DNA from 2 places in the Rhodoferax sp. LS1P39 genome. Region 1 is predicted to be linked to the other one. Evidence: predicted binding sites of a transcription regulator. Region 1 holds the regulator's gene; the other holds the start of a gene.
What was found. Region 1 encodes NrdR, which represses ribonucleotide reductase genes. Its sites were predicted from a motif close to CACNANATNTNGTG; they were not measured.
Positions count from the first base shown of each region.

Region 2: AC097O_RS22785 (ribonucleoside-diphosphate reductase subunit alpha) is a predicted target of NrdR. The motif match lies at 3,143-3,156, and genes of this name have one in related genera.

Region 1 is NZ_JBWMAV010000001.1:135,966-141,295, forward strand. It holds gene AC097O_RS00490 (Do family serine endopeptidase) at 1-238, shown strand, start outside; gene AC097O_RS00495 (lytic transglycosylase domain-containing protein) at 853-1,692, shown strand; ZMP/ZTP riboswitch at 1,707-1,870, shown strand; gene glyA (serine hydroxymethyltransferase) at 1,919-3,163, shown strand; gene nrdR (transcriptional regulator NrdR) at 3,183-3,626, shown strand; gene AC097O_RS00510 (GspH/FimT family pseudopilin) at 3,720-4,346, shown strand; gene pilV (type IV pilus modification protein PilV) at 4,359-5,138, shown strand; gene AC097O_RS00520 (PilW family protein) at 5,135-5,330, shown strand, end outside.
Region 2 is NZ_JBWMAV010000020.1:49,774-55,103, forward strand. It holds gene AC097O_RS22770 (ATP-binding protein) at 1-842, shown strand, start outside; gene AC097O_RS22775 (sigma-54-dependent transcriptional regulator) at 865-2,316, shown strand; gene ampD (1,6-anhydro-N-acetylmuramyl-L-alanine amidase AmpD) at 2,297-2,908, shown strand; gene AC097O_RS22785 (ribonucleoside-diphosphate reductase subunit alpha) at 3,294-5,330, shown strand, end outside.

The DNA.
Region 1 (5,330 bases):
CTTGCAACCCGAGGAGCTGCGCGCTGCGGGCATCGCCAACGGTCTGCTGATCGAGTCCGCTGCGGGACCAGCAGCCATTTCCGGCGTGGAAAGTGGCGATGTTTTGCTGGCCATCAATGGCACGCCGGTGAAGAGCATCGACCAGGTACGGGCAGTCGTCGCCCGATCGGACAAATCGCTTGCGCTGTTGATCTTGCGCGCGGGCGACACCATATTCGTGCCGGTACGGATGGGCTGATCCGCACCCAAAGCAGGTAGCCCGCACAAGAGTGGGCTACCTAAAAACAGGCTATTTCAGGGGTCTGTGGTGTAAAACACAACGGCTGCAACCGTATTCCAAAGGTTTCTCAGAGCCTGTTTTTGGTATACAAAATAAAAATATTGGCTGGCAAATAAACCCGTAAAACCCGGGAAAAAAGAAGGTTTCAGACACCAACACCATCGCAGCCGCACTCCGCATGTGCCCGGTCACTGGTGTCCAGTTGCTGCTTTTTCGGTAGCAGTAGCATTTTGTAAGCAAATTGAAACAAAGTCGCCTATGTGCGTTCTTGCACACCCTCCTAGTGGCCGAATTGGGCAAAAATCTGGATGCAAATACAGTAAATATATGCATATCAACTACATTTGATATTCTTGACTCGATATTAATAGTCCTCCTAGAATCCGCCGTCCCCCCTACAACCCTAGGGACAACCCGAACCCGCTGCCGAACCCCGGCTAAGTCAAATCGCTGCCAACACCCCCAGGGCACCGCAGGATTTTGATGGCGTACCCACCCAATCGAGGTGCCCCAAGCGAATTGCTCTTACGCAAACTCCATCGCTACAGGCCTTCGCTAGATGAGGAAGTGCTATGACAGCGTTACACAAGATAGGCCAAGGGCTGCGAACCTTCGCAGCAGATATTGCGCAAGGCTTTTTTGAGATTACCCATAACGGATTTGCCCTGCTGGGCTTGGTGGTCGCATTTTCGGTCGTGACCATGACCGCCCGGCCTGATTTGCGCCAGATTGCAGAGGTCCAACTGATGGGCTGGCTGCAAGAGCGCCAGGTCGTGCCCGGCACCGACACCGACACCGAATGGGTGGCAGATGCCAATGTCGACGCGGTAGACCGCGCCACCGCCAGCAATCCGCAAGACCTGCCCAAGCAACAGGCCGCCGTGGCTTATTGGCTTAGCAAAAAATACCGCGTGGCGGCTGAACCGGTCAGCGCCCTGGTTGCGGAGGCGTACGACCTCGGCAAGCGCGCCAAACTGGACCCCACCTTGATCTTGGCGGTGATGGCCATCGAGTCGGGTTTCAATCCCTTCGCCCAAAGCCCCGTGGGGGCCCAAGGTCTGATGCAGGTAATGACCCGTGTCCACACAGAAAAATACGATGTATTCGGCGGAAAATTGGCGGCATTTGATCCCTTGACCAATTTGCGCGTAGGGGTCAAGGTCTTGCAGGAATGCATTGCCCGCGCAGGCTCGGTAGAAGGCGGCCTGCGCTACTACGTGGGTGCAGCCAACATCCCGGACGATGGTGGTTATACAAGCAAAGTGATGGCCGAGCACGGCCGCCTGCAACAGGTCGCGGCGGGCCGCGCGACATCCACCGCCGCCCCGCGTTCCGTACCGGTAGTTGCACCCGCATTGAAGACACAAGCTCCGGCAGAGGAAGACAAAGTCGCCTTGCTCGCCAACTACTAAGCCTCCGTTACACTAATGAGGTACGCAACTGGCGATAGGCGTGACCCCTTGCGGGTGCTCACGCTGACGTGGACCACCGGTGCAGGCTTTTTCACAAGGCCCACCGGGCAACCACTGGGAAGCGTACCGCCAAGGCCGAAAGGCCTTCGGCGTTCAGCCGTTCGCCTGGGCAGCACTTGCTTCACCGCAAGGACCACCGTATTGACTACCAGGTTAAAGGACTGCCATGTACGACCGTACGATTCTCGTAGAACAAACCGATCCCGAGCTGTTCGCTGCCATCCAGGCGGAAAACGCCCGCCAGGAACACCACATTGAGCTGATCGCCAGCGAAAACTACGCCTCGCCCGCCGTGATGGCCGCGCAAGGGTCGCAGCTCACCAACAAGTATGCCGAAGGCTACCCTGGCCGCCGCTACTACGGTGGCTGTGAATATGTTGATGTGGCCGAGCAACTGGCAATTGAACGCGTCAAGCAAATCTTTGGTGCTGAAGCAGCCAACGTACAACCGCACTGTGGCGCATCGGCCAACGAAGCCGTATTCCTGGCCTTTCTGAAGCCCGGCGACACCATCATGGGCATGAGCCTGGCCGAAGGTGGCCATCTGACCCACGGAATGGCGCTGAACATGAGCGGCAAGTGGTTCAACGTCGTGTCATACGGCCTCGATGCCAATGAAGCCATTGACTATGACGCAATGGAACGCAAGGCCCATGAATCCAAGCCAAAACTAATCATTGCGGGTGCCAGCGCTTATTCTTTAGCTATTGATTTTGAACGCTTCGCCAAAGTGGCCAAAGACGTGGGTGCGATTTTTATGGTGGACATGGCCCACTACGCCGGGCTGATTGCTGCTGGCATCTACCCGAATCCCGTGCCGCATGCCGACATCGTGACATCGACCACGCACAAAAGCCTGCGTGGCCCCCGTGGCGGCATCATCCTCATGAAGTCGCAGTTTGAAAAAGCCATCAACAGCGCCATCTTCCCAGGCCTGCAAGGTGGTCCGCTGATGCATGTGATTGCGGCCAAGGCGGTTGCTTTCAAGGAAGCACTTGCCCCAGAATTCAAGATATACCAACAACAGGTGCTGAAAAATGCCCAGATCGTTGCCGAAACCCTGACCCAGCGCGGTCTGCGCATCGTCAGCGGGGGCACCCAAAGCCACCTGATGCTGGTCGATTTGCGCGCCAAGGGCATTACTGGCAAAGAAGCCGAGGCCGTGCTGGGCAGTGCCCACATGACCATCAATAAGAACGCCATCCCCAACGATCCCGAAAAGCCCATGGTCACCAGCGGCGTGCGCATCGGCACCCCCGCCATGACCACGCGCGGTTTCAAGGACGAAGAGGCCCGCGCCACCGCCCATTTGGTAGCGGATGTGCTGGACAACCCGCGTGAAGAAGCCAACCTGGAAGCCGTGCGCGCCAAAGTAGCGGCACTGACCAGCCGTTTCCCCGTCTACCGTTAAGCACGGAACCACAGCCCCCATGAAGTGCCCCTTCTGTGGCCATAGCGAAACCCAGGTGGTCGAGACCCGCGAGTCCGACGACGGCGACCTGGTACGTCGCCGCCGCCGATGTGGGGGCTGTGAGCAGCGCTTTACCACCTACGAACGTGCCGAGGTGGCATTGCCGACCGTAGTCAAAAAAGACGGTAGCCGCGCAGATTTTGACCGCAAGAAACTGCACGCCTCCATGCGGTTGGCGCTGCGTAAACGCCCAGTCGGCATAGAGCAAGTCGATGCCGCGATGGACCGTATCGAGCGCACGCTGCTGTCCAGTGGCGCCAAAGAAATGGCAACCTCCAAGCTGGGCGAGTTGGTCATGCGCGAACTCAAGAACCTAGACAAAGTAGCTTACGTGCGTTTCGCTTCGGTGTACCGCAGCTTCGAAGATGTCGACGAGTTCAGCCGCTTGATCAAAGACATCTGATAAAGCCGCAAAAGACCGCTGCAATGGTGCCAGCGGTCAATTTCTCGGGATAAGCGGCAGGGTAAATCCAGCGTATGGCTGCAAAATCCCGCCATGCGTGCTCAAACGACCCAAGACAACCCAGACCGGCAACGAGGTTTCACTCTCATTGAAATGCTGGTCACGATTGCCATTTTGGGCATATTGACGGCGCTGGCGGCCCCATCTCTGCGCACATTTATCGTTCGGAACACCTTTTCGACTATCAACAACGAGTTCAGCGCCAGTATTTTGCGGGCCCGCAACGAAGCAGTCAGCAAAAACATGTGCGTCACCATGTGCATGAGTAGTTCGGTGGACACAACTACTGGTAACGGCCTCACATGCCTGGGGAGTGGACAGGATTGGCAAGTCGGCTGGATTGTGTTTTTGAATCCCGAATGCAACACCACCATAGACAGGCCTCGGGAAACGAACGCCGCAGGCACGTTGGTAAATGCACCTGAGAACATGCTCCTCGTCCGGCGTGCAGGCAACCCTGACTACAGCCTGATGTCCCAAAGCACCACCCAGAAAATTCTTTTCAACCCTCGCGGCAATGCCACCTTGGGTGCTGCAGGCCGATTCGATCTCACCTACACCAACAACACATTGTCCAACGCCTACGGCTCCAGCATCTGCATGGACCAGATGGGGCGTACCCGGCCAGTACCGGCGGCAGCGGTGTGCAATACGTATTAACAGGCGAATACCGTGCGGAAAACACTGCCCCACTCTTCTCCACGCCCCAGCCAGGCCAGGGGTGTCACACTGATCGAGGTGCTGATAGCCATTGTGATTCTGTCCATAGGTTTACTGGGCATCGCTGGCTTACAGGTAGCCACCGCCAAATTCAAACTGGGTAGCCAAACCCGCGCCATTACTGCATCGCTCTATGCCGAGTACGCCGACATGGCACGGCTCAACCCCGATATGCTGGGAAAAAACTGGATGGATGGCGGGGCAAACAAAGCGATTCCTACGCATACGGGCTACAGTTCGCTTTATGCATTCCCAGCCTACTCAGACACTGCCACCTATGCCCAAAATCCGGATGCGTTAGCCAATAGCTACCCCACGGGTAGCAAGTGGGCCACCCAGCAAGCCGTGACCGATGCCAGCCTGGCCAGCCAAATAGCGACGGCCAATTGCGAAAGCGGTAGCGACATATGTGCACCGGACGAACGCGCAACCTTTGAAATGCTGACCTGGCGCCAGCGGGTACGTGCCAGCCTGCCACAAGGCGCAGTGTTTGTGACAGGCGACCGTAGCACGGGCATCGTCGTTACCCTGATGTGGATGGACAAGGACAACACCGACAAAACGGCCTCTACCAACGATGGCACCACCGCCACACAAGCCAATTTGGTGACCGCCACGCAGTGCAGCACACTTAGTAGCACAACGATCGGACTGGCTCGCCAAACCTGCTGTCCTGATGCCGCAGAAGCACCTGCCGGCGTACGCTGCAACCGTTTCTCGTTCACACCATGACACCGATGCCCCACCACTCCGCACGCCAGCGTGGGGTCACGCTGGTAGAACTGATGGTCACGATTGCCATCACCTTGTTTTTGATCGCTGCTGCCGCCTATGTGTACCTGGGCACGCGCGAAACACAGAGAGCCATCGATCGCAATGGCAGCAACGCAGAAACCGGCACTTTCGTGTTGCAGTTGATTGGTC
Region 2 (5,330 bases), on a different contig from region 1:
TGCGGGTGCGCACCCGCATGACGGCGGCCATGGAAGGGCAGACCGACAGCCTGTGCGTGATGTTTCTGCACGATCTGCGCGAAATGGAAGCCCGGCTGCGCACCGAAAAAATGGCCGCCATGGGCCGCATGTCGGCCGCCGTGGCACATGAGATCCGCAACCCGCTGGCCGCCATCACCCAGGCCAATGCCCTGCTGGAAGAGGAACTAAGCGACCCGGCCCAGCAGCGGCTGACCACCATGGTGCGGCACAACGCCCAGCGCCTGGCCAAAATTGTCGACGAGGTGCTGGAGATTGCCCGGGTGCCAGTGCGCTCCAAGCACGACAGCGTCCCTCCACAAATCAAACTGGACGAGGCGGTGGACAACATCTGCCGCGACTGGTCGCAACAGGACCCGGCCCGGCGCAAGGTGCAGGTGTCGCTGGGCACACTGGGTTTGCCGGTGGAGTTTGACCCCGACCACCTGCACCGCGTACTGGTCAACCTGCTGGACAACGCCCTGCGCTATGAGAGTGGCCAGGTCGGGGCCGTGCAGGTTGGCACCCAGTTGCTGCCCAGCCGGCAATCCAGCCTGCAGGTGTGGAGCGACGGCCCACCGATGGAGCACACGGTGGAGCAGCATTTGTTTGAGCCTTTTTTCAGCTCGGAGAGCCGATCCAGCGGTTTGGGTCTGTATATTTGTAGGGAACTGTGCGAACGCCACCGTGCCAGCATCGGCTACCAGCGCAGCAGCCGGGAACGCAACGGCCTGGCGGTGCAGGGCAACGAGTTTTTTGTGCAGTTTCGCCCGCCCAAGCCCAGCTCCCTGGTGGCGCGCCCTTTTGACATCCAACCGGTCTGACCCATCCCCGTATCCTCACCGTATGGCCCAGCCCCCTTCAACCTTAGCCGCATCCGTCCTGGTGGTGGACGACGAGCCCGACCTGCGCACGCTGTACGAGCTGACCCTGCTGCGCGAGGGCTACCGTATCGACACCGCCGCCAACCTGCAGGAGGCCCGTGTGCTGCTGGAGAGCAAGCGCTTTGACGTGGTGATCACCGACATGCGCCTGCCCGACGGCCTGGGCCTGGCCTTGCTGCACGGCCTGAAAGCCCAGCAGCGGCCCGAGCGCGTCATCGTCATGACCGCCTACGGCTCGGCCGAGAACGCCGTCGAGGCCCTGAAGGCCGGGGCCTTCGACTACCTGACCAAGCCGGTGGACCTGAAGCAGTTCCGCGCCGTGGTGGTCTCGGCCATCCAGGACACCAGCCAGGCCGCACGGTCTGTAACCAACAGCGAAAAAGCCCCCTTGCGCTTATCTGGTGCGCACGGAGCGCTACAAAAACTGGTAGGAACCTCGGAGGCCATGCAAGGGGTCAAGCAGCGCATCGTGAAGGTGGCGCGCAGCATGGCCCCGGTGCTGGTGCGCGGCGAATCGGGCACTGGCAAGGAGCTGGTGGCCCAGGCCCTGCACGCCAACAGCCACCGCGCCGCCGGGCCGCTGGTGGCGGTGAACTGCAGCGCCATCCCCGAGAACCTGCTGGAAGCCGAGTTCTTTGGGGCCAAGAAAGGCTCGTACACCGGCGCGCTGCAAGACCGGCAGGGCTACTTCCAGGCGGCCCGCGACGGCACCCTGTTTCTGGACGAGATCGGCGACCTGCCGCTGGCCATGCAGTCCAAACTGCTGCGCGCCATCCAGGAACGCAGCGTGCGCCCGCTGGGCTCCACCCAGGAGGACGCGGTGGACGTGCGCATCGTCAGCGCCACCCACAAGGACCTGGCCGCCGATGTGCGGGCCGGGCGCTTCCGGCAGGATTTGTACTACCGGCTGAATGTGATCGAAATCGCCGTGCCCCCGCTGCGCGAGCGCCGGGGCGACCTGCCTGCGTTGTGCGAGGCGCTGCTGGCCCGCATCGCTCTGGAGTCCGGCATGCCGGTGCCCCTGCTGTCGCCCGAACTGCTGGCCCAACTGGCCAGCCACCCGCTGAGCGGCAATGTGCGCGAGCTGGAGAACCTGCTGCACCGCGCCGTGGCCATGGGCGATGGCGATGCGCTGCATGCCGACTTTGACGCTACCGAGCCGACCCCGCTGGCGGAGAGCAGCTTGTCCACCGCCACTTTCACCGCTACCGCGCCGTCCACCGGCATCCCCAACGACCTGCAAGCCTTTTTGGACCAGCAGGAGCGCGACATCCTGGTCAAGGTGCTGCAGGAGACCGGCTTCAACCGCACCGCTACCGCCCAGCGCCTGGGCCTGAGCCTGCGCCAGATCCGCTACCGCATCGAGCGCCTGAACATCGCCACACCGCAAGACAATGAACCCCAAGACCCCTGACACAAAGCCCGCGCCGCAAGCCCCGCTGTGGCGCAGTGGCTGGTACCGGTTTGCCCACCAGCACCCCTCGCCCAACTTCGGCCCCCGGCCCGTCGGTGCGCGCACCGACCTGGTGGTGGTGCACTCCATCAGCCTGCCGCCGGGCCAGTACGGTGGCAACCATGTGCAAGCCCTGTTTGGCAACACGCTGGACTGGAGCGCCCACCCGTATTTCGAAAGCATCCGCGGCCTGCAGGTGTCAGCCCACTTCTATATCCGCCGCCAGGGCGAGCTATGGCAATTTGTGAGCGCCGACGACCGGGCCTGGCACGCCGGTGTCTCACAGTACCGGGGCCGCAGCAACTGCAACGATGACTCCATCGGCATCGAACTTGAGGGCCTGGAGGGCGAAACCTTCGAGCCCGCGCAGTACGACACCCTGGTCAGCCTGCTGGCCGCGCTGGTGCCCGCCTACCCCATCCACCATGTGGCGGGCCACGAGCACATCGCGCCGGGCCGCAAGCACGACCCAGGGGTCGGCTTTGACTGGCAAGCGGTGCAGCGCGGCACCGGCTGGGACGCACGCTACTTTCCACCGGTGGAGCAAAAATAAAAATGTAACAATGCGGGCCCTTCCGCGTGGCCCCGGCGGCGCGGGAGCCAGGCACTGTACCGTTTTGCAAGGCAAATGCCCCGCCAAGCCGCTTGTTTACTGGATGTGCATACCGTCTGCCTGATGGAACAACGCTTGCCGGACGATTGCCACCACAAGGCCCGCAAAGCCCCAGACCGCCGTGGCCATCCAGGTCGCGATACACTACCGGTAGTGGCTTGAATTGATTCCAGACCCTATATATAGTGCCTGACTTGCATTGCAAAGTGGCCCCATTCCCTAACATAACGTGAAAGTTGGGTGGGCTCTTTACCGCTTTTTGCAGAAATCCCCCGCCCGTTTCAGCCCGCCCCATCCACTCCTACCGTCAGCCCCCAAGGAAACCATGCAAACTGCATTGAACACCCCCTCCGCCGTCCAGCCGCTGCAACCTGCCCTGCCTCCCCATGACCCGGCTCCCCGGTCGGACCGCAGCGATGCCAGTGCGCCCGAGATGCTGGCGCACTACCAGATCATCCGCCGCAACGGCGCCGTGGTGCCTTTCGAGCCGGGCAAGATCGCCATCGCCATGATGAAAGCCTTTTTGGCCGTGCATGGCACGCAGGGCGCGGCCTCGGCCAGCGTGCGCGAAGTGGTGGACACACTGACCCAAGGCGTGGTGCGCGCCCTGGTGCGCTCGCGCCCCGGTGGCGGCACTTTCCATATCGAAGACGTGCAGGACAACGTGGAACTGGGCCTGATGCGTGGCGGTCACCACGAAATCGCCCGCGCCTATGTGCTGTACCGCGAGCGCCACACGCAAGAACGCGCCAAGCAGGTCGCCGAGCAGGCCCCTGCCGCCCCGGTGTTGCACGTGCTGGACGACGGCCAGCGCGTCGCCCTGGACACGGCCCGCCTGCAACAGCTGATCGAGCAGGCCTGCGCCGGTTTGGGCAGCGAAGTCACCGCTGCGCCCATCGTGGCCGAGACCATGCGCAACCTGTACGACGGCGTGCCCATGGAAGAGGTCTACAAGGCCGCCATCCTGGCCGCCCGGACCCTGATCGAAACCGATCCCGACTACACCTACGCCACCGCCCGTCTGCTGCTGCATACCATCGCCAAAGAGGTGCTGGGTGCCGACCTGACGCAGGCCGAGCTGGCCGCCAAGTACGTGGATTACTTCCCCCAGTACATCCAGAAAGGCGTAGACAACGAGCTGCTGGATGCCGCCCTGCTGACCTACGACTTGCCGCAACTGGCCGCCGCCCTGAAGCCCCAGCGCGACCTGCAGTTCGACTACCTGGGCCTGCAGACCCTGTACGACCGCTACTTCCTGCACGTGCGCAAGACCCGCATCGAGCTGCCCCAGGCCTTCTTCATGCGCGTGGCCATGGGCCTGGCGCTGAACGAACCCCAGCGCGAAGCCCGCGCCATCGAGTTCTACGAAGTGATGTCGTCGTTCGACTTCATGTCCAGCACGCCCACGCTGTTCAACAGCGGCACGCTGCGGCCCCAGCTCTCCAGCTGCTACCTGACCACCGTGCCCGACGACCTGGACGGCATCTACGAATCCATCAAGGAAAACGCCCTGCTGTCGAAGTTTGCCGGTGGCCTGGGTAACGACTGGACCCGCGTGCGCGCCCTGGGCAGCCACATCAAGGGCACCAACGGCGAATCCCAAGGCGTGGTGCCGTTCCTGAAGGTCGTCAATGACACCGCCGTGGCGGTGAACCAGGGCGGCAAGCGCAAGGGCGCAGTCTGCACCTACCTGGAAACCTGGCATCTGGACATCGAAGAGTTCCTGGAGCTGCGCAAGAACACCGGCGACGACCGCCGCCGCACCCACGATATGAACACCGCCAATTGGGTGCCCGATCTGTTCATGCGCCGCGTCATGGAAGGCGGCAGCTGGACCCTGTTCTCGCCCAACAACGTGCCCGACCTGCACGACAAGTTCGGCGCCGAGTTCGAAGCCGCCTACGTGGCCTACGAAGCCCGCGCCCAGCGCGGTGAGATCAAGCCTTCGCGCACCCTGCCCGCCAGCGACCTGTGGCGCAAGATGCTGACCATGCTGTTCGAAACCGGCCACCCCTGGATCACGTTCAAGGATGCCTGCAATGTGCGCAGCCCCCAGCAGCACGTGGGCGTGGTGCACTCCAGCAACCTGTGCACCGAGATCACCCTGAACACCAGCGATTCTGAGACCGCCGTCTGCAACTTGGGCTCGGTGAATCTGCTGCAACACATCAAGGATGGTCAGCTTGACCACGCCAAGCTGCAAAAAACCATCACCACGGCCATGCGCATGCTGGATAACGTGATCGACATCAACTACTACGCCGTTCAAAAGGCCCGCACCTCGAACATGCTGCACCGCCCGGTCGGCATGGGCCTGATGGGCTTCCAGGACAGCCTGTACGCGCTGCGCATTCCCTACGCC